3 regions of the Arthrobacter sp. BG5 genome follow, and region 2 is predicted to be linked to each of the others. Evidence: riboswitches for the same ligand, from Rfam matches in the RefSeq annotation. Region 2 holds a riboswitch; each other region holds the start of a gene.
The links. A riboswitch is a leader RNA that binds a small molecule or an ion and turns the genes downstream of it on or off. The one in region 2 is predicted to bind cyclic di-AMP.
Positions count from the first base shown of each region.

Region 1: another riboswitch for cyclic di-AMP. It lies ahead of AC1MBE_RS13050 (NlpC/P60 family protein); the one in region 2 lies ahead of AC1MBE_RS01975 (NlpC/P60 family protein).
Region 3: another riboswitch for cyclic di-AMP. It lies ahead of AC1MBE_RS12185 (aggregation-promoting factor C-terminal-like domain-containing protein); the one in region 2 lies ahead of AC1MBE_RS01975 (NlpC/P60 family protein).

Region 1 is NZ_CM155268.1:2,809,962-2,813,210, reverse strand. Features, by position in the region: gene AC1MBE_RS13055 (HNH endonuclease) at 1-350, opposite strand, end outside; gene AC1MBE_RS13050 (NlpC/P60 family protein) at 635-1,423, opposite strand; cyclic di-AMP (ydaO/yuaA leader) riboswitch at 1,688-1,846, opposite strand; gene AC1MBE_RS13045 (M23 family metallopeptidase) at 1,994-2,812, opposite strand; cyclic di-AMP (ydaO/yuaA leader) riboswitch at 2,817-3,060, opposite strand; gene AC1MBE_RS13040 (iron-dependent transcriptional repressor DtxR) at 3,181-3,249, opposite strand, start outside.
Region 2 is NZ_CM155268.1:443,869-447,117, forward strand. Features, by position in the region: gene AC1MBE_RS01970 (dihydrofolate reductase family protein) at 1-434, shown strand, start outside; gene AC1MBE_RS01975 (NlpC/P60 family protein) at 561-1,337, opposite strand; cyclic di-AMP (ydaO/yuaA leader) riboswitch at 1,342-1,534, opposite strand; gene AC1MBE_RS01980 (hypothetical protein) at 1,708-1,962, shown strand; gene AC1MBE_RS01985 (DNA alkylation repair protein) at 1,959-2,639, opposite strand; gene AC1MBE_RS01990 (choice-of-anchor D domain-containing protein) at 2,739-3,249, opposite strand, start outside.
Region 3 is NZ_CM155268.1:2,621,361-2,624,609, reverse strand. Features, by position in the region: gene AC1MBE_RS12190 (HAMP domain-containing sensor histidine kinase) at 1-1,482, shown strand, start outside; cyclic di-AMP (ydaO/yuaA leader) riboswitch at 1,775-1,957, shown strand; gene AC1MBE_RS12185 (aggregation-promoting factor C-terminal-like domain-containing protein) at 1,956-2,708, shown strand; gene AC1MBE_RS12180 (glyoxalase superfamily protein) at 2,850-3,227, opposite strand.

The sequences.
Region 1 (3,249 bases), 1.4 Mb from region 2:
TTGCAGCGCAGGCACGCCGCCACGAGGTTCTCCCACGAGTCCGCGCCGCCCCGCGATTTGGGCTGGACATGGTCAATGGTGTGGGCAGCCTTGCCGCAGTAGGCGCAGCGGTGGCTGTCGCGGCGGAGCACTCCCCTGCGGCTGACAGCCGTCAGGGTGTTGTAGCGCGGCCTGATGTAGCGGTTCAGCAGGATCACCGACGGGCGGCCGAGGATGTCCTGCGGGCCCACCACCGGGTCGTCCCCTTCGGCCACCACACTGGCCTTTCCGGTCAATACAAGGACCAGCGCCCGGCGGAAGGTGACTACCGCCAGCGGTTCATATCCAGCATTCAGAACGAGAGTGCGCATCCGCATACCTCTTCACGGCCGCACCCGCCAGGGGCACTAGGGCCGGCTGCCCTGTGCATGGTCGGGCTATGGATCGACACCACAAGAGTAAACACCCAAGGCCCGGATTGCCGAATTTTTCTGTGCCGCGTTTCCCCGCGCCGCGACGCCGGCGGCCGCAACCGGGCGCCCGCGCATCACCGTGTAGGGCCGCAGCCGGGCGGCCTGCTGCTTAACGGAAAGGACCCCTGCCGCAGGGGCAGGGGTCCTTTCACGATGCTTCGGGCTGATGCCCGGACTGGGTCCTAGCCGCCGACGCGGATGAAGACCGGGCCGGAGCCGACGTTGACGCTGTACAGCGCGGTGGTTCCACCGTTCCAGCCGCCGTGGACGGCCATGCCGTTGCCGACGTAAACGGCGATGTGGGCCATGCCCATGCCGCCGTTCTGGTAATAAGCGAGGTCGCCCGGCTGGGCCTCGGCAGCACTCACGGTGCGGCCCAGGGACAGGTAACCTGCCGGCCAGCCATGGTAGTTGACGCCGACGGCGGCCAGTGCGTTCGTGGCCAGCATGGTGCAGTCCTGCGAGACGCCGATCTGCGCGTAGGCAGCGGCGGCGATCGAAGCGCCCATGCCGCTGACCGCGGCCGGAGCCTTGGTCGCCACGGAGGCGGTGGTCGCAGCGCCGGTGCCGGCGGTGGCGGTGGCGGTGGAGCCCGCTGCCGGCGCGGTTGCGTCGGTGTTGGCTTCCTGGACCTGTACGACGGGCTTGGGAGCCTCGACGACGGGGCCCGGCGCGGTCTTGACCGCGGGCTTCTCGTAGGAGATCGCGATGGTGGAGGCCGCGGAGATCGTGGCCGGAGCGTTGGACTGTACTTCCATGGCGGAAGCGGACGTCGATTCGCGCTGAACGTTGGTCTCGGCAGCGTTGGCTGCGATACCGCTGGTCAGAACCAGGCCGGAGGCTGCAGCGATAACCGCGGCCTGACGACCCATACCACCGGCGTTGTCGCCGACGGCCTTAGCAATGACAGCCAGCGAGTTGGTCTTGGTGACCTCCGCGCGGTGGCGTGCAATGTTTGCACGAGTAGTCATTTAGTTCTCTCTTTCGTGATCCTAAGTGTCCGCACTGCTTGCAGGCGGGACTGAGGACGCTCCGGCATCTTGGGGGTACGCCGGATCGCCCCGAAACGGGTTTCTTAGCGAAGGGTGTACTGCGAAGACGCGCCAAAAGCGGGAACTGCGTTGCGTGATCCAGCCCGGGCGCCGGCAAGGGCGACGCGGAGCATGGAGTTCAGCGGGCTCAACTGAGCCTCGCCAGCGCGAAAACGCGCAGCATTGTGGCGTGAAGACACGAAAGTAGCCTCTCCCAATGCCTACGAGGTGAGCTGTCGGATTCGGATGGGAGTCACCCGGCCGCTCCGCTTCCTGGGAAGCTTTGCGACTTAACCCCAAGGTCTTCTTGCGAAGACCAAAATTGGTTCCCCCGCCCCTGCCAGACGATGTCATGCGAACGGACCTTGAGCGGTGGCAGAGTTAGGCAATCCACTCAAGAGCGCCAACTTCGGAGAAGTTGGCGTGCTTCATACGGTACAACAGTTGGGACTCAATGTCACATTCAGATCACGGCGTGTCACAGAAATGCGAGTCGTCCCTCGGGTCGGCTTAGAGCCAGCCCAGCGGATCAACGACTTCCCCGTTGACCATCACCTCGAAGTGGAGGTGGCAGCCGGTGGAGGCGCCGGTGGTTCCGCTCATCGCCACCACATCGCCGCGCGAGACCTGCTGGCCCACGTGGACGTTGGAGGACGATAAGTGGTTGTACGTGGTCTCCAGGCCGTTGCCATGGTCGATCACGACCCGGTTGCCGCCCCCGTAGGGGTGCCAGCCGGAAAAAGTCACGGTGCCGCTCGCGGCGGCGTGCACCGCGGTGCCGCACTGCGCGGCATAGTCCTGGCCGCGGTGGAATTCGCCAACGGCGCCTGTGATGGGGCTGACCCGGTAGCCGAACGGCGACGCGGTGACCATGGCGTCCAGCGGGGCCCCGAGGCTGCCGGCCGAGGCCGCACGGGTGATGGTGCCCACGGACTGGGCGCTGAGCAGCTGCTTGAGCTTGCTGTCCGGGTCGCCCTTGGTGGTGACCGCCGTGCGGTTGAAGTTGATTTCGGCGGCCGCTGCCTTGACCTCGGGCTGCGCTGCGGCGGAAACCGAGCCAGCCTTGCCGGCCTCGGTGGCCATCACGGGGCCGGTGGCCGGAACGGCGACGGTGAGGACCAGACCGGTGGCCGCGAGGGCGATGCCGGCCTTCTGACCCACACCGCTCACGGCGGCGAAGTCGGTTACCTGGCGGAACGGGCTGCGCCGGCCGCGGCGCTCGTCGCGGTGCGCATCGCGCGGGCGCTCGGTGAGAACGACGGCGGCCGGGCGCGGCTCCGGAGCGGGACCGGTCGCACGACGGCGGCCCCTGACGGTCTGGGTGGTCAAGAAGGGTTCCTCTCTGGATAGCCTGCGAAGTTAGCTGTCGGATTCGGGTCAGAGAGATCAAAGACCCGGTCCGCCGGTGCAAGCATCCAGACACAGGGGCGTCCTCAGCGGATCCCTCATGGTGTTTGCTCGCCGCTAGCGGACTTCACCCCAAGGCTGCTGAATCAGCAGCCGGTTGTGGTTCCCCCGCCTCTGCCAGAAGGTGACTCGCTTACTGGTCCGCTGGCAGAGCTCGGCTTCGGATCAGATAACGCTTTAGTATCGGTGCTAGTCATCAACTATAGGGGATTAAGGCAAGCGGTAATAATTCCGTTATCTCGCCTGTGCATAACGTGACAGCGGGTCCGCGGATACAGGAGGAGCCGAGGTTACCCGAGCGTAACGAACACGTGGGCGGCGACCTCGGGCGGCAGTTCGAGCGCGCCTTCAATGTCCGG
Region 2 (3,249 bases):
CCATGGGGGCCTTCCTGGACGGCCGTGTCACCTACGAACTTATGGCCGGCTTCTGGCCGACGGCAGACCAGGATCCGTCCAGCACGCCGGCCATGGTGGAATTTGCCAAAATCTGGCGGGACATGCCGAAAGTCGTCTATTCCAGGACACTGGAGCGGGCCGACTGGAACACTACGGTGGTACACGACGTCGTCGCTGAGGAAGTACTGGCCCTGAAGGCGCAGCCCGGCGGCGACCTGGCACTGGGCGGGGCCGACCTGGCCGACGCCTTCCGCCGGCTCGGGCTGATCGACGAGTACTGGATCTACATCCACCCCGTCCTGATCGGACACGGCAAGCCGCTGTTCAAGGCTGCGGATGACAGGACCCGGCTCACGCTCGCGGGAACCCGGGCGTTCGGCAACGGCGTGGTCCTGCTGCGTTACACCCACTGAGGTGCGGCTTCGTAACACCGGCCAGGGTGCAGCGGCCGGGGTGCATCGCAGGCATGCAAAAGCCGGCGGCCGGCTGCCACGGTGGCAGCCGGTCGCCGGCTTTCGGAAGAGGCGCTGAGGCGGGTGTTAGGCGCCGGCGCGGACGAAGGTCACGCCGCCGGTGGCCGTCAGCCAGGACAGCGGGTGCTTGATCGTCTGGTTGCTGCCGTTCATGCCGCCGCTGATGACCTGGCCACCGCCCGCGTAGATGGCAACGTGGCCGGACTGGACGACCATGTCGCCGGGCTGCGGGGTGCCCACAACCTTGCCGTAGTTCATGAACTGCTGGGGACCGAGGTCGCCCACGCGGATGCCGGCAGCGCCGAGGGCCTTTTCGACCATTGCGGTGCAGTCCTGCGTGATGCCGATCTGGCTGTAGGCGGCCGAAAGCATCGCTGCGTTGACTCCGCCGGCTGCCGGGGCAGGCGCCGCGGCCGACTTCGCCTGGACGGTGATGGTGGGGGCTGCCGGAGCCTGTGCAACGACGGGCTGCGCTGCGGCGGGCGCCGCGGCGACGGCCGGCGCGGCGGCAACTGCCGGTGCGGCGACGGGCTTGGGCTGCTCGATCACGGGCGCCGGGGTGGTGGCGACTGCCGGGCGGTCAAAGCTGATCTGAACGGCGGAATCAGCGGTGACGGGCGTCGATACCTTGCTGCCAACGTCGACCGACGACGCCGGAGCGGAGTCGCGCTCGACCGGTGCAACGGCGGCGTTGGCTGCCATGCCGCTCGTGAGGACCAGGCCGGAGGCGGCAAAAAGAACCGCGGCCTGGCGGCCGATGGTGCTCGACTTGACCGAAAATGCTGAGCTCCGTCCGGCGGTTGCGTCGGACCGATGGCGCGCAGAAGTAATGCTTGAAGTCATGGTTGTAGCCTCTCCCAATGCCTGCGAGGTGAGCTGTCGGATTCGGATGGGAGGCACCCGGCCGCGGGCCCGTCAAAGCGGGCGCTGCGCGGCTTCACCCCAAGACCTGCGGAAAGTGCAGGTCAAATGTGGTTTCCCCGTCTCTGCCAGATGGTTGCATTCGGATCCCGGGCCGCGGCAGAGTTAGGCAAATCGGCTCGGGAGCGCCCGTATCGGATACAAACAGGCACCTATCCACCGTAACGGCAGCCGGCAGGAATGTCACATTCAGATAACGGGGGCCTGCTGTCGGCGGCGAAAAATCCCTAGGGTCCTGCTGGCCGCCACGCATAGGATGAAGGCATCCAGCGATCCCACCGGAGGCCCCACCATGAACAGCCACTGTGTCGCCATCTGCCAGTTGAGCGATCAGCCGCAGGAGGATTTCGATGTCAACACGGAGCTGCTGGTTCTCGAGGGGAAGGAAATCCACGTGGCGACGTGGGACGCCGAACCGCGCGACGGCGGTTTCGACATCCACGTCCTAAACGACCGGGTGGACGCGCTCGGTTTTATGGTGGTGACCGACTGGCAGTTCCTCGATGGCAAGGCGTACGCCGTGGTGGAACGCAGGTCGGAGCCTTAGGGAAGGCTGCCCGGCACTTGGTTGACGACGTCGGGGCCCGCCTCGGCGAGCAAGCGTGACAACGCTTCCCGGACCAGTCCGCTGTCGCCGTCCGGGCTGCTGCCGGAGCTGCCCTTCGCGCCGCCGGAACGGTGCGCCAGGGAAGTCCCGGCGAGCCGGACAAAGCGGTCCCAGTCGCCGTCTCCGGCCCGCAGCCCCCGCAACGGGGCCAGCACAGCAGCCCGCCGCAGCCATTCGTCCGGATCCTGGAGCCAGCGGCGCATCACGGCCTCTGCGCGGTCACGGGGTTGACCGTCCAGCCGCGCAACAAGCGGCCCCACGACGTCGATCGCCAGCGGATCGGCCAGCTCGCGCAGGCGCGCCGTGCGCAGGAAGCCCTCGACGCGGGTCAGGTCCGAGTTGTCCAGCAGTGCCAGGGACGACTGCAGCAGGACGACGGCGGCGAGCCGGCGCTCGAAGACGGGCACCGCCCACAATTCCGAGCTCAGCGCGGTGATACCGTCGCGGCCCAGGTGCCGGTAGCGGCGGAGCGCATCCCGGACGGTGCCGCGGACCGCACCGACGGAGGCGCCGTAGCTCCCCAGCTCCGGACCGCAACGGGCCTGGGCCTCGTCGGCCCGCTGCCAGGAACTTTCACGCTGCAGCGCCGCGTCGATGAAGTCACAGGCCTCGCTCATTGCTCCATTTTGACCTGCGCCAGCCGCTCGCGCCGAGCCGGGGACCTCCTGCCAGGCATCCGGCGTCCCGCACCACGCCCCGTCCCCTCTGGGCCGCCGTTAGCCGGTCACCAGCCGCGTGGCAGATATCCAGGTCAACTTCCCGCGTTGGAAGTTCGAGGCCCGGCCCACGGCAACTGAGTATTCGTCCGTAACCGGATAGCCCAGCCGTCCCCTCTCCCTGCCCAGGGACGACCACTTGGCCCGGATCGCTCCCCGAACGAAGTGGGCGCCGGTCTTCGGCGACCAATAAATCGACGCCCCGCCGGAAGCGGAGAAGTGGTTGTACCGCCCCACGCCATCAGGGGTACTCAAATCGTCGGCAATGGGGTACCCCAGCACCCCTCTCTCCCTGCCCAGGGACGACCACTTGGCCCGGATCGCACCCATAACAAAGTGCGCGCCGGTCTTCGGCGACCAATAAATCGACGCCCCGCCGGAAGCGGAGAAGTGGTTGTACCGCCCCACGCCATCAGGGGTACTCAAATCGTCGGCAATGGGGTACCCCAGCACCCCTCTCTCCCTGCCCAGGGACGACCACTTGGCCCGGATCGCACCCATAACAAAGTGC
Region 3 (3,249 bases), 1.6 Mb from region 2:
GTCGCCATGGGACTGCTCGTGGCCATCTGCGGGGCGGTGGGGGTGTTCAGCTACGCCTCGATGGACGTCTTCCTCACCCAGCAGCTCGATAGGCAGCTCGCGGGAGCCGCGCACCGTTCCAGCGAGTTCGGCCGGCCGGAATCCGACAACCCGGGCGGCCGCCCGGACCCCCTCGAGGCCCGGGGGCAGGGCATCGGCACGCTCAACGCACGCGTGCTGAACGGCACCGTGGCAAGCGCCGGTTTCCTCGCCGGAGACGCCACCCGCGAGAGCCTCTCCTCGGCGGACAACGCCGTCCTCCTGGCGCTCACCCCGGACGGTGCGCCCGTGAACCGCAGCCTTTCGGCCGGCGACTACCGGCTGACCGCGGTACGGGCCCCCTACGGCGACATAATTGTCACCGGACTCCCGCTGGCGGAAAAACAAAACACGCTGGCCTCGCTCGTGTGGACCCTGGGGGTGGTGTCCGCGGGCGGCCTGGTCCTGATCGGCCTCGCCGGCACCGCCGTCATCCGCCGCACCATGAAGCCGCTGGAACAGCTCTCCGAGGTGGCCACCAAGGTCTCCCGCCTGCCGCTGGACGCCGGCGAGGTGGCGCTGGGGGTGCGGGTGCCGGCGTCGGCCGCCCATCCGGGAACCGAGGTGGGCAGCGTGGGTTACGCGCTGAACCAGATGCTGGAGAACGTTTCCAGCGCCCTTGAAGCGCGGCAGGAGAGCGAGATGAAGGTGCGGCAGTTCGTGGCCGACGCCTCGCACGAGCTCCGCACACCGCTCACCGCCATCCGCGGCTATACGGAGCTGATGCGGATGACCGAACACTTCACGCCCGACGGGGAAAAGTCCCTGGCCCGGGTCCAAAGCCAGTCCGAGCGGATGACCACCCTGGTAGAGGATCTGCTGCTGCTCGCGCGCCTGGACGAGGGGCAGCCGCTCAAGCTCACCGAGGTCGACCTCACCCAACTGGCCGTCGAGACGGTGAGCGACGAAAAAGTCATGGCCCCGGACCGCATCTGGCAGCTGGAACTCCCGGGCGAGCCCGTGCTGGTGCGCGGCGACGCGGCCCAGCTTCACCAGGTCATCGCCAACCTCCTCTCCAACGCCCGCAAGCACACGGAGCCGGGGACGAAGGTGGTCACGGGCGTCACGCGGTCGGCGGACGGCAGCGCCGTGGTCACCGTGACGGATAACGGCACCGGCATCGCCCCCGAATTCCTCGGCCGCGTCTTCTCCCGCTTTGCCCGGGCCGACGCCGCACGCACCAACCCGGCGGCCGGATCGGCCTCCCGCCCGTCGCCCCGTCCTGGGGGCGCGACGGCGGGCACGACGGCGGTGGCGACGGCGGCGTCCGAGGGAACCAGCGGCCTCGGCTTGTCCATTGTGCAGTCGATCGTGGCGGCGCACGGGGGAACCGTCGAGGTCACGTCCCGGCCGGGCCGGACGGAGTTCGCCGTCCGGCTGCCCGCGGTGCCGCCGACGGCGTAGCCGGTCCGGACTTCCACAGCCCCCGCAACACATCCTGACCGCACCGGACCCGGCTGACACGCAACTCCCGGGTGGTCCGCACACCCCCGCCCCGCCGTTTCGACGGTTCCGTGCCCGTCCGACGCTTAGCACCATCGAAGCCGCAGGGAACCGTCGAAACGGGCCTGCCCGCCACGGACCCGAAGGCAAGACGCCACTCCGCCGCGGGGGTGTGCCGTTACCTAAATGTGACATCTGACTGGAAGTCCGGTACCGTTTTAGGGTGCGGTCATCGATCTAGCCGCATATCCGGGCTGACGCCAAACTCTGCCGCTTCCCGGATTCCCATGGACCAGGCAGAGACGGGGAACCCAGAGTTCCCGGGCATTCTGCATCCATGCACCCTTGGGGTTAAGCCGCCACGTCGAGATTCCGTGCGGCCGGATTTCGCATCCGAACCCGACAGCTAACTCCGTAGGCGTTGAGAGGCGAACATGACTGAATTCAAGGCTCCCGCGCGCCCAGAAGGCGCTAAACGCACGTCCGACGCCGAGAGCGCCCGCCACCGGGCCGAGCCGGCGAAGCGCACTTCGGCCCTGTCCCGCGCCGGCCTCAGGACAAACGGCAAGCGCGCCGCCGTCGTGCTATCCGCTTTTGCGGTCCTGCTGGGGGCAGGCGCCGCGGGCCAAGCGTCCGGCACGGCCGCGCACACCGCCGACGCGGCCAAGGACACTGCCGCGTCGCTGCAGACCCTGGACTTCGAACGCGTCGGCAGCAACGCTCCTGCATCCCCGGCCGCCGCGAACGTGGAGGCCCAGGCGGCCAAGGTCGCGCCCGCCAAGGCGAAAGCCCCGGCCAAACCAGCTGCCAAGGCCCCGGCCCCGAAGGCCAAGCCCGTGAAGGCCCCGGCGCCCGCTCCGGCGAAGCCGGTGGCCGTCGACGACCCCGCCGGCGCGCAAGCCTATGCCGCCGCCCAACTGCCCGCCCACGGCTGGGCAGCCAGCGAGATGCAGTGCCTGCTGAAGCTGTGGACCAAGGAATCCGACTGGAAGACCACGGCCACGAACCCCAGCAGCGGCGCCTACGGGGTGGTGCAGTCCCTGCCCGCCGAGAAGATGGCCAGCGCCGGCGCTGACTACCGGACCAACTACCGGACCCAGATCAACTGGGGCCTGCAGTACGTGCAGGACCGCTACGGCTCACCGTGCGGCGCCCTGAACTTCCACTACGCGAACAACTGGTACTAAACCACACGCACCGCGGGCCTTGGGCCCGCTAGAAGAAGACCCCGGATCCACAGGATCCGGGGTCTTCTTGTGCCGGCCACGGCACGGTGCCCCAATGCCGGCTGCGGGCAGTGGCACCCACCTGCGGGCAGTAGCGGACGCCTAGCCGGCGGAACGGTTGGGGATGTATTGCACCGCCCATTTGTTGCCGTCGGGATCGGCGAAGTACACGAAATGCCCCCACTCCTGGACGTCGACGTCACTGACGTCCACACCGTTGTCCTTGAGTTGCCGGTGCGCCGCCTGGATGTCGTTGACCACCAGTTGCAGGCTGGGGGCGGTTCCGGGCGGGGCATCGTTGAGGCCCTCGCCAATCGCGATCGAGCAGCCGGAGCCCGGCGGGGTCAGCTGGACAAACCGGATGCCGTCCGAGGGGCGTTCGTCGTAGTCGGCGTTGAAGCCAACCTTGTTCACGTAGAAGTCCTTGGCCCGGTCCACATCGGACACGGGGACGAACACGAGTTCAAGTTTCCAGTCCATGGGCACAGGCTAGTCCCGGACG